Linked DNA regions of Verrucomicrobium spinosum DSM 4136 = JCM 18804. The protein of the gene in region 1 interacts with the protein of each later gene in a pairwise test. Links are inferred from orthologs where the notes say so. Each region holds a gene or a part of one and is shown in the gene's direction. Other genes may lie near its edges.

Region 1 (8,325 bases):
CAAAACGTTGCCTTTACTGGAGGCATAATCACACCCCTGATCTGGTATGAAACGATACACGCTTGGCATTTGTGGCGGCGTCAGCGTAGAAAATCCGACGGAGCGGGATATTCGAGAGGCTGTGTTTGCGCTCGATTCCCGGGAAGGGGATGCTTTCCTGATTCTTGATCAGTTGGAGGACGGTACTTTCTTGCAGGCCAGTGGGGATCGTGACGTTGGGTTTGAACTGGCGCACCAAGATTCCAGTGCCCAGCAATTCCGGGCAAAACGTGATTTCAGCGCTGGCGAGATTGTCCGGAAGTTCACCTCCTTTTCCCAGGGGAATCCGGACTGGAAAAACGGAATGGAGTGGGAGTTTTTAGGGAAGGCTGAGATGGCCTAGGCCGCGGTGCCTGCGGCGGAGGCCCGGGGCGGATGGTACTGGTTCATGTGGGCGGCGGTGGCCTGAAAACTTGAATTTAGTTCCGGGGCCGGGAGCCTTGCGCGGACCTGTTTTCTGTCCTATCTCAAAGGGACATGTCTGCTTCTTTCGTCCATCTACATCTGCACACGGAATACTCGATGCTCGATGGGGCGGTGAGGATTCCTGACCTGATGAAGAAGGCCAAATCGCTGGGGATGCCGGCGGTGGCCATGACGGATCACGGCAACCTCTTTGGAGCCATTGAGTTCTACCAGGAGGCCAATAAGGCGGGGATCAAGCCGATCATTGGGTGTGAGATCTACCTCGCTCCCGGATCGATGTGGGAGAAGAAGGATGTGACAGGGCGGAAGCGCAGTTCGCACCTCACCCTCCTGGCGGCCAACAATGAGGGCTATGCCAACCTCGTGAAGCTGGTGACGCTGGCCCACCTGGACGGCATGTACCACAAGCCGAGGGTGGACAAGGAGGCGCTGAAAAAGCACTCCGAGGGCCTGATCTGTCTGAGCGGCTGCATCAGCGGTGAGATCAACGAGTTCATCCTCACCGACCGCGAGGATGAGGCCCGCAAGACGGTGCAGGAATTCATCGACATCTTCGGGAAGGACAACTTTTACCTCGAACTACACAATCACGGCATGGCCCAGCAGCAGCGCTGCATGCTGAAGCTGCGGGAGTTTTCCAGAGAGTTCGGCTTGAAGATGGTCGCAGCCAACGACGTCCACTTCCTGAACAAGGAGGACCATGAGGCTCATGATGTCATGATCTGCATAGGAACCGCGGCCAACGTGCACGATGAAAAGCGGCTGCACTACTCCCCGGAGGTTTACTTCAAGACGGCCGAGCAGATGCGAGAGCTGTTTGAGGACTTTGAGGAGGCCTGCGATACCACGCTGGAGATTGCGGAGAAGTGCAACATCAAGCTGAAGCTGGATGCCTCCAGCATTGAGAAGTATCCCCAATTCCCGCCGCCGGAGGGGCAGACCCGGGAAGGTTACTTCCGGCAGTTGTGCGAGGATGGCATGATCTTCCGCTATGGGAAGGAGCGTGCCATGAATGATGCCATGCTGAGGGAGCGTCTGGACTACGAGCTGGGCATCATCAACAAGATGAACTTCACGTCCTACTTCCTGATCGTGTGGGACTTCATCAAGTGGGCGCGTGACCACGGCATCCCTGTGGGGCCAGGCCGTGGATCGGCGGCCGGTTCTCTGGTGGCCTACTCGCTCGGGATCACCGACCTGTGCCCCATCCGCTTCGGGTTGATCTTTGAGCGTTTCCTGAACCCGGAACGTGTGTCGCCTCCTGACGTTGACATCGACTTTTGCCAGACCCGGCGCCCGGAGGTGATCGAGTATGTGCGGCAGCACTACGGCGAGCGTTCTGTGAGTCACATCATCACCTTCGGCACCATGGGTGCTAAGAGCGTGGTGCGTGACGTGGGGCGTGTGCTGGGCTGGAGCTATGGGGATGCCGACCGGCTCTCCAAGATGATCCCAACGGAGTTGAACATCGATCTGGAGTCTGCCGTTGAGAAAAACCCCGAGCTCAAGGCGGCGCTGGAGAACGAGAGCAGCACCCAGCAGCTCTGGCAGTATGCCACCTTCCTGGAGGGCATGACCCGCAACGCCGGCATTCACGCGGCGGGCATCGTTATCGGTGACCAGCCTCTGGACAACTTCATTCCGCTGACGCGGGGCAGTGAAGGGGAAGTGGTGGCCCAGTTTGCCATGGGCCCGCTCACGGACGTCGGCATGTTGAAGATGGACTTCCTGGGGCTGAAGACGCTCACGGTCATCAAGGATGCCGTGGACTTTGTCCGGTTGAGATTTCCTGACTTCAACCTGGATGCGGTGCCGCTGGATGACAAGACGACCTATGAGATGCTGAGGAAGGGCGAGACGATCGCAGTGTTCCAGATGGAATCTGGTGGCATGGCTCTCACCTGCCGGCAGCTGGAGCCGGACAAGATCGAGGAAATCATCGCTCTGCTGGCCCTCTATCGTCCAGGCCCGATGGACCTTATCCCGGACTTCATCAAGCGTAAAAAGGGCGAGCAGCGCGTGGAGTATCTCCACCCGCTGCTGGAGGACGTTTCCAAGGAAACCTACGGCATTCTGATCTACCAGGAACAGGTGCAGAAGGCGGCCAACCTGCTGGCGGGCTACTCACTCGGGGCGGCTGACTTGCTCCGCCGAGCCATGGGGAAGAAGAAGCCGGAAGAAATGGAGAAGCAGCGCACGATCTTCGTGAAGGGCTGCGGTGAGACCAACCAGATCCCCGCGAAGAAGGCGAACGATATCTTCGACTTGCTGGAGAAGTTCGCCGGCTACGGCTTCAACAAGTCGCACTCGGCCGCCTACGGCATTGTGACGTACCGGACGGCCTACCTGAAGGCGAACTATCCGGTAGAGTTCATGGCGGCTGTGCTCTCCTATGAAGTCAACAGCACTGACAAGCTGGCGGGCTTCGTCTCCGAGTGTCAGCGCATGGGCATCACCATCCTGCCACCAGATGTGAACAAGAGCTCGCTCAAGTTTGCGCCGGAGTGCATCGAGGGCAGTGACGTGCCCAATGCCATCCGCTACGGCCTTGCTGCAGTGAAGAACGTGGGGGAGGCCGCCATGGCCGCCGCCATTGCCGAGCGCACGAAGAACGGACCCTTCACCAGCCTGGAGGACTTTTGTGCGCGGGTGGACTCGCGGATGATCAACAAGCGCCTCATGGAGCCGCTCATCAAGGTGGGCGGGTTCGACTGGACCGGGCAGGATCGTGCTGGCATGTGCTTCGTGCTGGATGAAGTGCTCTCTAATGCCTCAAGCCGGCAGAAGGAGAGGAAGGCGGGCATGGTCAGCCTGTTTGACGATGACACGATGGGGGCGACGAAGAACACTCTTGCCAAGTCTGCTGGCCCGCCGCCATGGAAGAAGGAGGAGCTGATGGCCTTCGAGAAGGAGTTGCTTGGCTTCTTCGTCTCCGGTCATCCGCTGGACAACTACCGCCACATTTACGAGAGCAAGTACATCACCCGCATCGCGGATGTGCAGGAGGTGAAGGAGGAGCGGGTCAGTCTCCGCGTTGCCGGCCTGATCCAGCGTCTGGAGGTGAAGTACACCAAGAAGGACAACCGCGCCTTCGCCACCTTCGCCCTGGAAGATTTCTCGGGGACGGTTGAAGTTATTTCCTGGAGCGAAGGTTACGAGAAGTTCAAGGATCTGCTGGTGGAAGGCGGGGTCATCGGCATGAAGGGGCGCTGCGAGAAGGATTCCCGCTCGGAGACCATCCGCATGACGGTGCAGGAGGTAAAGCCGCTGAAGCCGGTCAAACCAGAGAAGCCCAATGGCAAACCCAAGCCCCTGGCCCTGTACATGGATGTGCTCAAGCACGGTCCCAAGGACCTCGATGCCATTCACAAGATCCTGACGGATCACCCTGGGGAAACCCCGGTCCAGCTTCGCATCATGACCGCCTCCGGTGAGGAGGCCGTGCTCCGCGTGGGCCGCTCCTTGAATGTGGAGGTGAATGCTCAGCTGCAGCAGGCGTTGCAGCCGTGGGTGAGGTAAGGGGAGGGGAGGGGGGGCGCGGCGGGCGAGAGGCGGGCATCGCTACCGATAGTGCGGAATGGTGCAAAACCGCCCCGCCTGCCGGAGGTGCCCTCCCCGCTCTTGGCCAATGGCGGGGCTATGGGTGGCCTGGGAGCCCGCTATGCTTCGCCACACTGCGGGCTGTCCATCATCCGCTGCTAGGGCCCCGACTTGTAGGCAGGCTTCGACTCAAAGGAGCTCACGTTCAGGGTGCCGCTGCCCCCATTGACATTGATGCTGCCGTGGCTGGCACCTACCCCGTTAACCCGGAAGAGACGCTTGGCCTCATCTGCGTACACGTTGGCATTGCCGGAGGTGATATCGACATTCACGCCTTCGGACACGCGGACGGTGCGGCCCGCGATGTGAACTTCATTGCCGTTGAGGGTTGTATTGCTGACGAAGTCGATGCCCCCATTGGCGCCCTCTGCGTACAGCTTAAGTGCATTGGTTCCTGAGAGGGAGCTGTTGCCGATGGTGATCCACCCATTGGGGCTCATGGTCCTTGCTCTTAGGATATTGGACGCGGTGACGTTGGAATTGAAGATTCTGATCTGGCCATTCACCTCGTCAGCAGCAAGTGCCTCAATGTCAATGATGGGACCTTTTATTTCGGCTCTGCATGATGCGGGCAGTCCTTCGTTTTCATCGCCGATGTTAATGTTCCCGCCTTGGGAAAGGAGTTTGACGACAGCGTCTTCATTGGCGCAGATGAGCTTGAGGGTGCTGGTGTCGGCCACATTGATCGACCCCTTGGCCCGCAAATCGATGCCTTGGGTGGCCTTGACTCGTGCGCCGTTGGAAATGTTGATGTCACGTCCGGCCGCAGCGTCGATGAAGTTTCCGCTGAGCCGATAGGTGATGTTGATGTCCTGGCCAGCGCTCACCAGCACGTCTCCCTCGGTACTCACGCGCCCGTAGAGGTTGACGTCGGAAGCGAGGCCCCTGGCGACGAAGGCCATGTCCTGATTCCCCCCTTTGACGTCGAAACCTTCATTGACTGTGATGCTGCCATCTTGGGAGTAAAAGCCCACTTTCTCGACGTCATAGTTGTAGCTCAGGTCAAAGGCGTTGTCGTCTTCGGACCAGTAAGGGGGCTCCGTTCCTGGTGCGTACTGGGCAGCAAAGAGGATATCCTTCTGGGCGGAAAAGATGACATTGCGGATGGGATCCTCCAACGCGGGGCCATCGACAAAGGTGTAGATGGGGAAGTCAAACTCCGGCGTGCCGTTTACCACCAAGTTCTCGAACTTGAACACCGCCCAGAGTTCGCTTTCCTTGGTGGGCGCTTCGTCAGTTGTGTTGGTGAGGAACTTTTTGAAGTTGAGGTTCTCCACCGGTTCTAGTTTGCCGAAGGTGAAGAGCGGGAACAGGGTGAAGTCCCGGTTGGAGGTGCGGTCCGACTTGGCATTGTAAACCTGCCCGGCAAAGCGGATTTCCTCGCCTTGGCTGTTATGCACTGTCACGTGGGGATTGGTCTCCACCAAGGAGTTGTCCCCCAGGTAGCTGGCTCCGACGATGAGGGGCACCTCACCCGTGTAATCAGGAGGAATGATGCCGCCGTTGTTCCCATTGTTGCCTGTGGGGCCACCATTGCCCTGAGGTGAGTTTCCGCCGGGGGCGGCGTCCTTGATTGCAATGGTATTGATGACATTCAACGCCGTGTTGTTGGACAACTCCACCAAGGTGCCCCGGCCAGGCAGCACGAAGTTAGTGGCGACGAGGTCCCCCTTCTTGAGCTCCTTTTGCTGGAACTCGAGGGCTTTCACCACCTCCATGAAGTTCGGCATCGACTCATCATCGCCATTGATGAGCTTCGAGGTCTTGAGCAGGAGGGAGAGATCCACATCCACTGGGGTCGGCAGCTGATTGCTGTCGGTTTTCATGATGATCATCTGACCAGCAGTGATGTGGGTGAATTTGCCGGGCTCCTTGTTGAAGTACAGATCCACCACCCCTTCGATGACGATAAGCTTTACGAAGCCCCCGGGGAGGTATTCGAACAATACGGTAGTGCCGGTGACGGCAGCGGTCACGGCAGCAGTGCGGACTTTGGCACCACCCATCTGCTTCGGCACCTGGAGCAGCATGACCCCTTGGTCGAGATCCAGCGTCCGCTTGTCCCCGCGGATGGTGAACCGGGAATTGGCACCCAGACGGGTTAGGGAGTTGTCTGGAAATTTGAGTTCCGCACGGGAGGCTGCACCTGTGGCTACGGAGGTGACGGAGGAGATTTCATCTCCGACAACAGCTTCACGCGGGGCCGCGTTCTCCTTGAGTACCTTGACCTCATTGTGCAGCCGGGTGACTTCCGCCTTGGTGTAGCTGGCGGCGGATAGACCTGCGGGAAACAGGAGTGCGCTGCCCAGTAGTGCCAGGGGCAGGGTGCGGGTGATGGTATTCATGGCGGTGTGAGGGGCGGGAGGAAGGCTGGGTTGCCGGTCAGAACTTGACCTTGAGGGAAACTGACGGGCCTGCAAGCTGGGCCTCGTATTCAAAGACGTCCAGATTGCTGCGGTTGAGCCCAAAATTGTAGCTGGCCGTGAGCTCTACGAAGTCACAGGGTTGCCAGGTGAGACCGGCACCCCAGTTGTGATACCAGTCCTCGCGCCCCTGGAGGTTGTAGTAGTCAAAGTAGGACAGCCGGTACGACAGGGAGAATGCCAGCTCCCGGGTGATCTTCAGGTTGTAGCCGACTGAGGTGCTGTACTCGTGACGGGCAAGGATGTCAGGCTCCGTATCCAGTGCCAGTGCAGCAGTGGCGTTGACGTAGAGGCTGTTGAGCCGGTTGATCAAAAAGGTCTTTTGCAGGCCGACGCGCAGCGTGTGGGCCTGGTAAATGGGGTCATCATCGATGCCCTGGGTGATGCGCTGATAGCCATAGTGGACATGAAAGATGGAATTCATCACCTCAGGAAGCAGGACGAGGAACCCCGCTGACACCTGGCCATCCTCATAGTCGAGGGCATCCAGTTCATCATAGCGGTAGATGCGCTGTCCCAAGTACACATCACCGTAGTAGCGGCCACGCAGGCGCTGCTGCCAGGCCAGGTTCACCCCACCCGTGAGAAACCAGTCCTCGATCTCGCCTTGACTGACGTTGGCCGCGTTGTCCGTCCAGTATGCAGCGGTGTCAAACCAGGCACGGAACGGCTGGACTTTTTCGTTCCGCTTGAGGATGAGTTGCTGGCCCAGGTCGTCATCGCCCGGGGTGGCGGGGGCGTAGTCGTTCTCTTCCTCCAGGCCAGTGGAGGCCGCGCTTTCTGCCGCGCTCAGTTCTCGTTGGTTCGAGGGGGAGGTGGGGACGACGGCCGAGGCTCTGGCAGGATCGATGATCGTTTGGGCTTGCAAACTTGCGGTGCCGATGTGGCCGAGTGCAATGGCGGAGATCCAAAGTGCCCTGGGAGAGGGGGAGTGGGTCATGTTTGAGGAGGTGATGAAAAGAAATTCTGGCTAAATGAAAATTGGGACTCGCGCAAAGTGTGCCAGTATGACAAGACTAGGAAAATCTTTTGGCGTTGTCCAGCATGGAATGGAACGCTTTCTGCGAGTTTCCACCCCAGTTGCTCCACCTCCGCCTGTGCCTGAAGAACGTCCCCAGAGCAGTCATACTTTCACCTCGGTAACCTCGAGCCAGTGGTTGGTCTTGTCGCTCATGCTCGGTGTGGCGGGAGTTCTGGCGGCGGCCTACAGTATTTCCTGGAGTCGAGTTGCGTTGGATGCACGCGACCGGTTCGTTCTGGATCACTATCAGATCAAGGGGCGAAAAACTCTCGTTCGTGAGGACATTGTCATACTGGGGATCGATGACGCCAGCATCAAGCTGGACTCTTTATGGCCAGAAGACCTCGAAGTGTCGCAAACTTTGCAACACATGAAACAGCGGTACCCCTATCCGAGGCGGGTTTGGGCAAACCTGGCAGATCGTCTTTTTGGGGCGGGCGCGAAGATGGTATTCCTGGACCTCGCCTTCATCGGAAAGGACTCCAATCCGGAGGATGATCAACTTTTGCGTGAGGCCGTGGAGAAATACTCCGGCAGGCTCGTCTTGGGGGCCAAATATGACTTGATCAAGGGCCTGACAACCCAGTTGCGGCTGAGTGCTCCGGTGGACGAGGTTATCGGTCCTGACGGGATGGCAAAGCATCAGGTCGGTTGCTTGAACTTCTTCACCTTCGGCGATGACGTCGTGCGCACGCTCTATCCCACCATCACGTCAGATGTGGCCGAGCGTCTCCTCTTGGGGGAAGCGGGCTTGCCGGATCCGACGGAGCGGCCACTTCCGCACGTCACAAGGGTATTGGCAGAAGGCGTGCGGCC
Region 2 (5,000 bases), 1.6 Mb from region 1 along the record:
TTACGTGCTTTCCAAGGACGAAGGTGGCCGTCACACGCCCTTCTTCACCAACTACCGTCCTCAGTTCTACTTCCGTACGACCGATGTGACCGGCATGGTCAAACTCCCCGATGGCGTAGAGATGGTGATGCCTGGTGACAACGTGTCCGTCGAAATCGAGCTGATCACCCCGATCGCCATGGAAAAGACGATGCGCTTCGCTATCCGCGAAGGTGGTCGTACCGTGGGTGCCGGTCGTGTGGCTGACATTCTCGACTGATTTTGTTGATTGCCGTTTGGGTGGCAGCCGCCGCGAGGCTTGCAAAAGTCTCACGGCGGCATTGTCGCCAAAAGGCATCACAACACTTGCAGTTTCAAAATTGTGCTGTAATACAAAGACTGTTCGTCAAGATAAACACGCCAGTAGCTCAATTGGTAGAGTAGTGGTCTCCAAAACCATTGGTTGTGGGTTCAAGTCCTACCTGGCGTGCCATCTTACCTGACAGTCTTTTTTGCCTGACGAACAACATGAGCCGAGTGTCACGCTATCTTTCCGAAGTCTGGGGCGAAATGAAAAAGGCCACATGGCCATGGGACCCCAAGGAAAAGGGCTTCGCCCGTTACAAGGAGCTGACCGATGCCACGACGGTGGTCTTTGTTGCCATGTTGATCTTTGCTGGCTTCACGGGCGCTTTTGACTTCGTGATGCGCATGTTCTTCAAGGCGGCGACGATCCTCTGATCTGCCAGTCCTGTCCGTTTAGTCTCGTCCGGCTTCCCTTTTACTTTTCCATCATGCCAGCGATCCCCGCACCTCACGACCAGTGGTATGTCCTTCACGTCCGCGCCGGGCTCGAGCAGCGCGTGCGTGAAAATATGGAGCGCCGCATCCAGTCTGAGGAGATGGGGGAATTCGTCTTCGAAGTGGTGGTTCCCACTGAGCGCGTCTCTGAAGTCAAAAAAGGCAAGCGCAGCGAATCCACCCGCAAGGTATTCCCGGGCTACATCCTCGCCAATATGTGGCTGCTGGATGAGAACAACAAGCCCGTGGTGCAGACCTGGCACTTCGTCAAAGAAACCGACGGTTTCTTGAACTTTGCCGGCACCAAGGATCACCCGATTCCCCTTCGTCCGAAAGAGGTCGAAGTCCTGCTCGCCCAGGTGCGTGAGCGTGAGGAAGGCGTGAAGCCGAAGTTTATGTTCTCCGTGGGAGACACGGTCCGCGTGGCGGACGGTCCCTTCGAGAGCCAGACTGGCATCATCGAAGAAATCGATCCGGAGAAGGGCCTGCTGCGCGTCTCCGTGAACATCTTCGGCCGCTCCACTCCGGTGGATCTGGAATACTGGCAGGTTGAGAAGGCCTGATTTTTCTGATTCAGGCAAGCTCCTCCCCCCCCTTTCAACTCAAACCGTAGTAACAAGAACAAGCGATGGCCAAAGAAGTCGTTAAAATGATCAAGCTCCAGATTAAAGCTGGAGCTGCCAACCCCGCGCCGCCCATCGGTCCTGCCCTGGGTCAAGCCGGTGTGAACATCATGGCGTTCTGCAAGGAGTTCAACGCCGCCACCCAGAAGATGGCTGGCGACATCCTGCCGACCGTCATTTCCGTTTACAAGGACAAGAGCTTCACCTTCATCACCAAGCAGCCCCCGGCATCCATCCTTCTCAAGAAGGCTGCCAATCTGGCTTCTGGTTCCAGTGAGCCCAACAAAAAGAAGGTTGCCAAGCTCACCCAGGCTCAACTCAAAGAAGTTGCCAAGCTGAAGCTGGCTGACCTCAACACCCAGGACCTCGACGCCGCTGCCCGCATCATGGCTGGTACCGCCCGTCAGATGGGGATCGAAGTTGTCGGTTAAATCTCCAAAACTCAAACCATGGCAGGAGAGCCTGCTTAAGACTCAGGCTCGCTCGGACTGCACAAGACCATGAAACAAAGAAGCAAGCGTTACAAAAAAGCGGCGGAACTCGTTCCGGCTAACAAATTCTTCTCACTGGAAGAAGCGGCAGAGCTCGTGAAAAAGCTCCCCTCCACCAAATTCTCCGAGACGGTTTCCCTTTCCTTCCGTCTGGGTGTGGATCCTCGCAAGAGCGATCAGATGGTCCGTGGTACCTGCCCCCTTCCGAACGGTTCTGGCAAGAGCGTGAAAGTCGCAGTGTTCGCCGTGGGCGACTCCGCTGACGCCGCCAAGGCCGCCGGTGCAGAATTTGTCGGCTTTGAGGATCTCATCGCCCAGGTCAAGGCTGGTTTTACGGGTTTCGATGTGGCCATCGCTACTCCCGCCGCCATGACCGAAGTCCGCAAGCTTGGTAAACAACTTGGTCCTCGTGGTTTGATGCCCAACCCCAAGACGGGCACCGTGACCGATGACACCGCCGGTGCGGTGAAGGCCGTCAAGGCTGGTCGTGCTGACTTCAAGCTCGACAAGAATGGCAACATCTCCGCTGGCGTGGGTAAAGTCAGCTTCGAGCCCAAAGCCATCGTGGAAAACGCCCAGGCTCTGATTGACGCCGTGGTTCGTGCCCGTCCCGCCTCTGCCAAGGGCAAGTTCATCCAGAGCATCACCTTCAGCGCGACCATGTCTCCTGCGCTCAAGCTTGATCTGGGCAAGTACGTGAAATCTGCCGCCTAAATCTGAAGGAGAACAACGACGATGAAAGCTGAAAAGACGATCCTCATTGAGCACCTTCTGGAAAAGGTCAACGCCTCCCCGTTCATGTTCGTGGTGGACTACACCGGGCTGAAAGTGGACAAGTTCGAAGAGCTTCGCAAGCGCCTCCGCGCTGCAGGCGCTGAGATGCACGTGTATAAGAACACGCTGGTGAAGAAGGCCGCTGAACGCGCTGGGTATCCCGTGGAAATCGGTGATGTCCTGACGGGCCAGTCCGCTGTGGTCACCGGTGAGAAAGACGTGTGCGCTGCCGCCAAGGTCATGAAGACCTTCGCGACCGAGTTCCAGAAGCCCCAGGTGAAAGCCGGCGTTTTGGACGGCAAGTACCTTGATGCTTCCGGCATCCAGGTCCTGGCGGACCTTCCTTCCCGCGAAGTGCTTCTTGCAACCTTGCTTGGCGTTCTGCAAGCCCCGGCTTCCAAGCTGGTCCGCCTGCTCAACGAGCCCGCCGCCTCCCTGGCTCGCGTGCTCAAGGCCAAGGGCGAACAAGAACAAGCCGCTTAATTTTCCGTGGGTTGCCCCGGCAACCCTTTTTACAATTTGACTCGATGGTGGAGGCGACTCCACCTGAATACCTAAAATCCAATGGTTCCTTGCCGGTCTGGCGGCTGTCAGGCTCAAAACCTCTGAAGCTTCAGAGGACGGCGATACCGAAATACTACTATGGCAGACCTGAATAAAATCGTTGACGAACTCAGCGGCCTTACCGTCCTGGAAGTTGCTGAACTTGTGAAAACCCTTGAGGACAAGTGGGGCGTGAGCGCCGCCGCTCCTGTCGCCGTGGCCGCCGCTGGCGGTGCTGCTCCTGCAGCCGCAGCCGCAGTTGAGAAGACCGAGTTCGACGTCATCCTTACCGAAGGTGGCACGAACAAGATCGGCGTCATCAAAGAAGTCCGTGCCGTTGTGGCCGGCCTTGGCCTCGCCGAAGCGAAAGCCCTTGTGGAAAAGGCTCCCCAGCCTCTCAAGCAGGGTGTCAGCAAGGAAGAAGCCGAAGAGATCAAGAAGAAGATCGAGGCCGCCGGTGCCAAGGTCGAGATCAAGTAAGTTTGTTTCTTTTGCAGGTTTCGCCGCTCCAGTGGGGGCGGCGGAACTTTTTCAAAAAACCAGCGTTTCCTCAATGCCCGTTCTCTTCCCGTACAACAACTTCCAATCCGCCCGCAAGGTCGCCGGATGTGAGTTGGGGAACGAGCCCGAGCGTGATGAGACTGTTTTTCGCCACGGGCGCTTGCGCGCCCGGGGGTTTTTTTGTCCTCCGACATAGGCCGCAAAAACAGCCGTTTTTGTCCGCCGCCCTGACTCTTTTTTCCCCGGCTTAACAGGCCGGTTTGCCCGCAACTCATTGCCAACACCCAGCCACCCCGCCGTATGTCCCAGCGCATTAACTTTGGCAAACTCAAGGAACCCGTTGAACCGCCGAATCTCATTGAGATTCAGCTGAAGTCTTACGAGGAATTCCTGCAAAAAGACATCGCGCCGAGCAAGCGCAAGGACCTGGGGTTACAGGCGGTGTTCCGCGAAGTCTTCCCGATCTCGAGCTACGACGAGAAGATGACCCTCGATTTCACGCAGTATGAAATCGGCGAGCCCAAATTGAATCCACTACAGGCCATCCGCGAGGCGGAGACCTTTAGCGCCCCGCTGTACGTCACCTATGAACTGCGTGACGAAGCGGGTGCCAAACAGGAGCGCGTTTACATGGGCGAACTGCCCATGATGACGACCCGCGGCACATTCGTCATTAACGGTGCTGAGCGAGTGGTAGTGAGCCAGCTGCACCGTTCCCCGGGCATCTGCTTTGAAACCCAGCAGCATCTTAACGGGCGCTGGTTGTATGGCTTCCGCATCATCCCTGACCGTGGCACCTGGCTGGAGGTGCAGTTCGACACGAACGACCTCCTCTACGTTTATCTCGACCGTCGTCGTCGTCGTCGTAAGTTCCTTGCCACCACGCTTCTGCGTGTGATCGGTTATCCAGGTGACGAGGACATCCTCAAACTTTTCTACCCGATTGAGGACCTCAAGCTGAAGGAAACCATGAACGAGGAAGACCTCGCTCAGAAGGTGATCTTCCGCGACATCCTGGATGGTGAACTCATCGTGGCCCGTGCCTATGAGCCGCTCACCCTCGGCATTGTGCGCCAGCTCATCCAGCTGGGTCACAAGAGCATCCGCTGCGTCACCGCCACGCAGGATGACCTGATCATCGCCTCCCTGCGCAAGGACCCCGCTCACGACGAGGACGAGGCTCTCAAGGAAATCTACCGCCGTCTTCGCCCTGGAGACCCGCCGACCATCCCGAACGCACGCGCGCTCGTGAAGCGTCTCTTCTTTGATCCCAAGCGTTATGACCTGA

The links. Proteins that work in one complex are often made in the same cells at the same time.
Region 2: the proteins of dnaE (region 1) and rplL interact in binary tests that used the Escherichia coli proteins (3 or more experiments, as listed by UniProt). The link is inferred for Verrucomicrobium spinosum DSM 4136 = JCM 18804 from one-to-one orthologs.

Annotation. Positions count from the first base shown.
Region 1 is NZ_ABIZ01000001.1:5,024,008-5,032,332, reverse strand. The notes cover bases 183-4,184. They hold dnaE (DNA polymerase III subunit alpha), read left to right. Parts: upstream 183-516; coding sequence 517-3,984; downstream 3,985-4,184. Other genes in these bases: VSP_RS20310 (FecR family protein), read right to left, coding at 4,164-4,184; VSP_RS20320 (hypothetical protein), read left to right, coding at 183-382. In the rest of the region: more of VSP_RS20320, read left to right, coding at 47-182; more of VSP_RS20310, read right to left, coding at 4,185-6,410; VSP_RS20305 (hypothetical protein), read right to left, coding at 6,448-7,428; VSP_RS20300 (adenylate/guanylate cyclase domain-containing protein), read left to right, coding at 7,586-8,325. UniProt on the Escherichia coli protein: DNA polymerase III is a complex, multichain enzyme responsible for most of the replicative synthesis in bacteria. This DNA polymerase also exhibits 3' to 5' exonuclease activity. The alpha chain is the DNA polymerase catalytic subunit.
Region 2 is NZ_ABIZ01000001.1:6,662,354-6,667,353, reverse strand. Bases 2,162-5,000 are described here. They hold rplL (50S ribosomal protein L7/L12), read left to right. Parts: upstream 2,162-3,310; coding sequence 3,311-3,691; downstream 3,692-5,000. Other genes in these bases: rpoB (DNA-directed RNA polymerase subunit beta), read left to right, coding at 4,013-5,000; rplJ (50S ribosomal protein L10), read left to right, coding at 2,630-3,151; rplA (50S ribosomal protein L1), read left to right, coding at 2,162-2,608. In the rest of the region: tuf (elongation factor Tu), read left to right, coding at 1-259; VSP_RS40585 (preprotein translocase subunit SecE), read left to right, coding at 508-720; transcription termination/antitermination protein NusG, read left to right, coding at 774-1,343; rplK (50S ribosomal protein L11), read left to right, coding at 1,409-1,834; more of rplA, read left to right, coding at 1,904-2,161. UniProt on the Escherichia coli protein: The binding site for several of the GTPase factors involved in protein synthesis (IF-2, EF-Tu, EF-G and RF3). Is thus essential for accurate translation.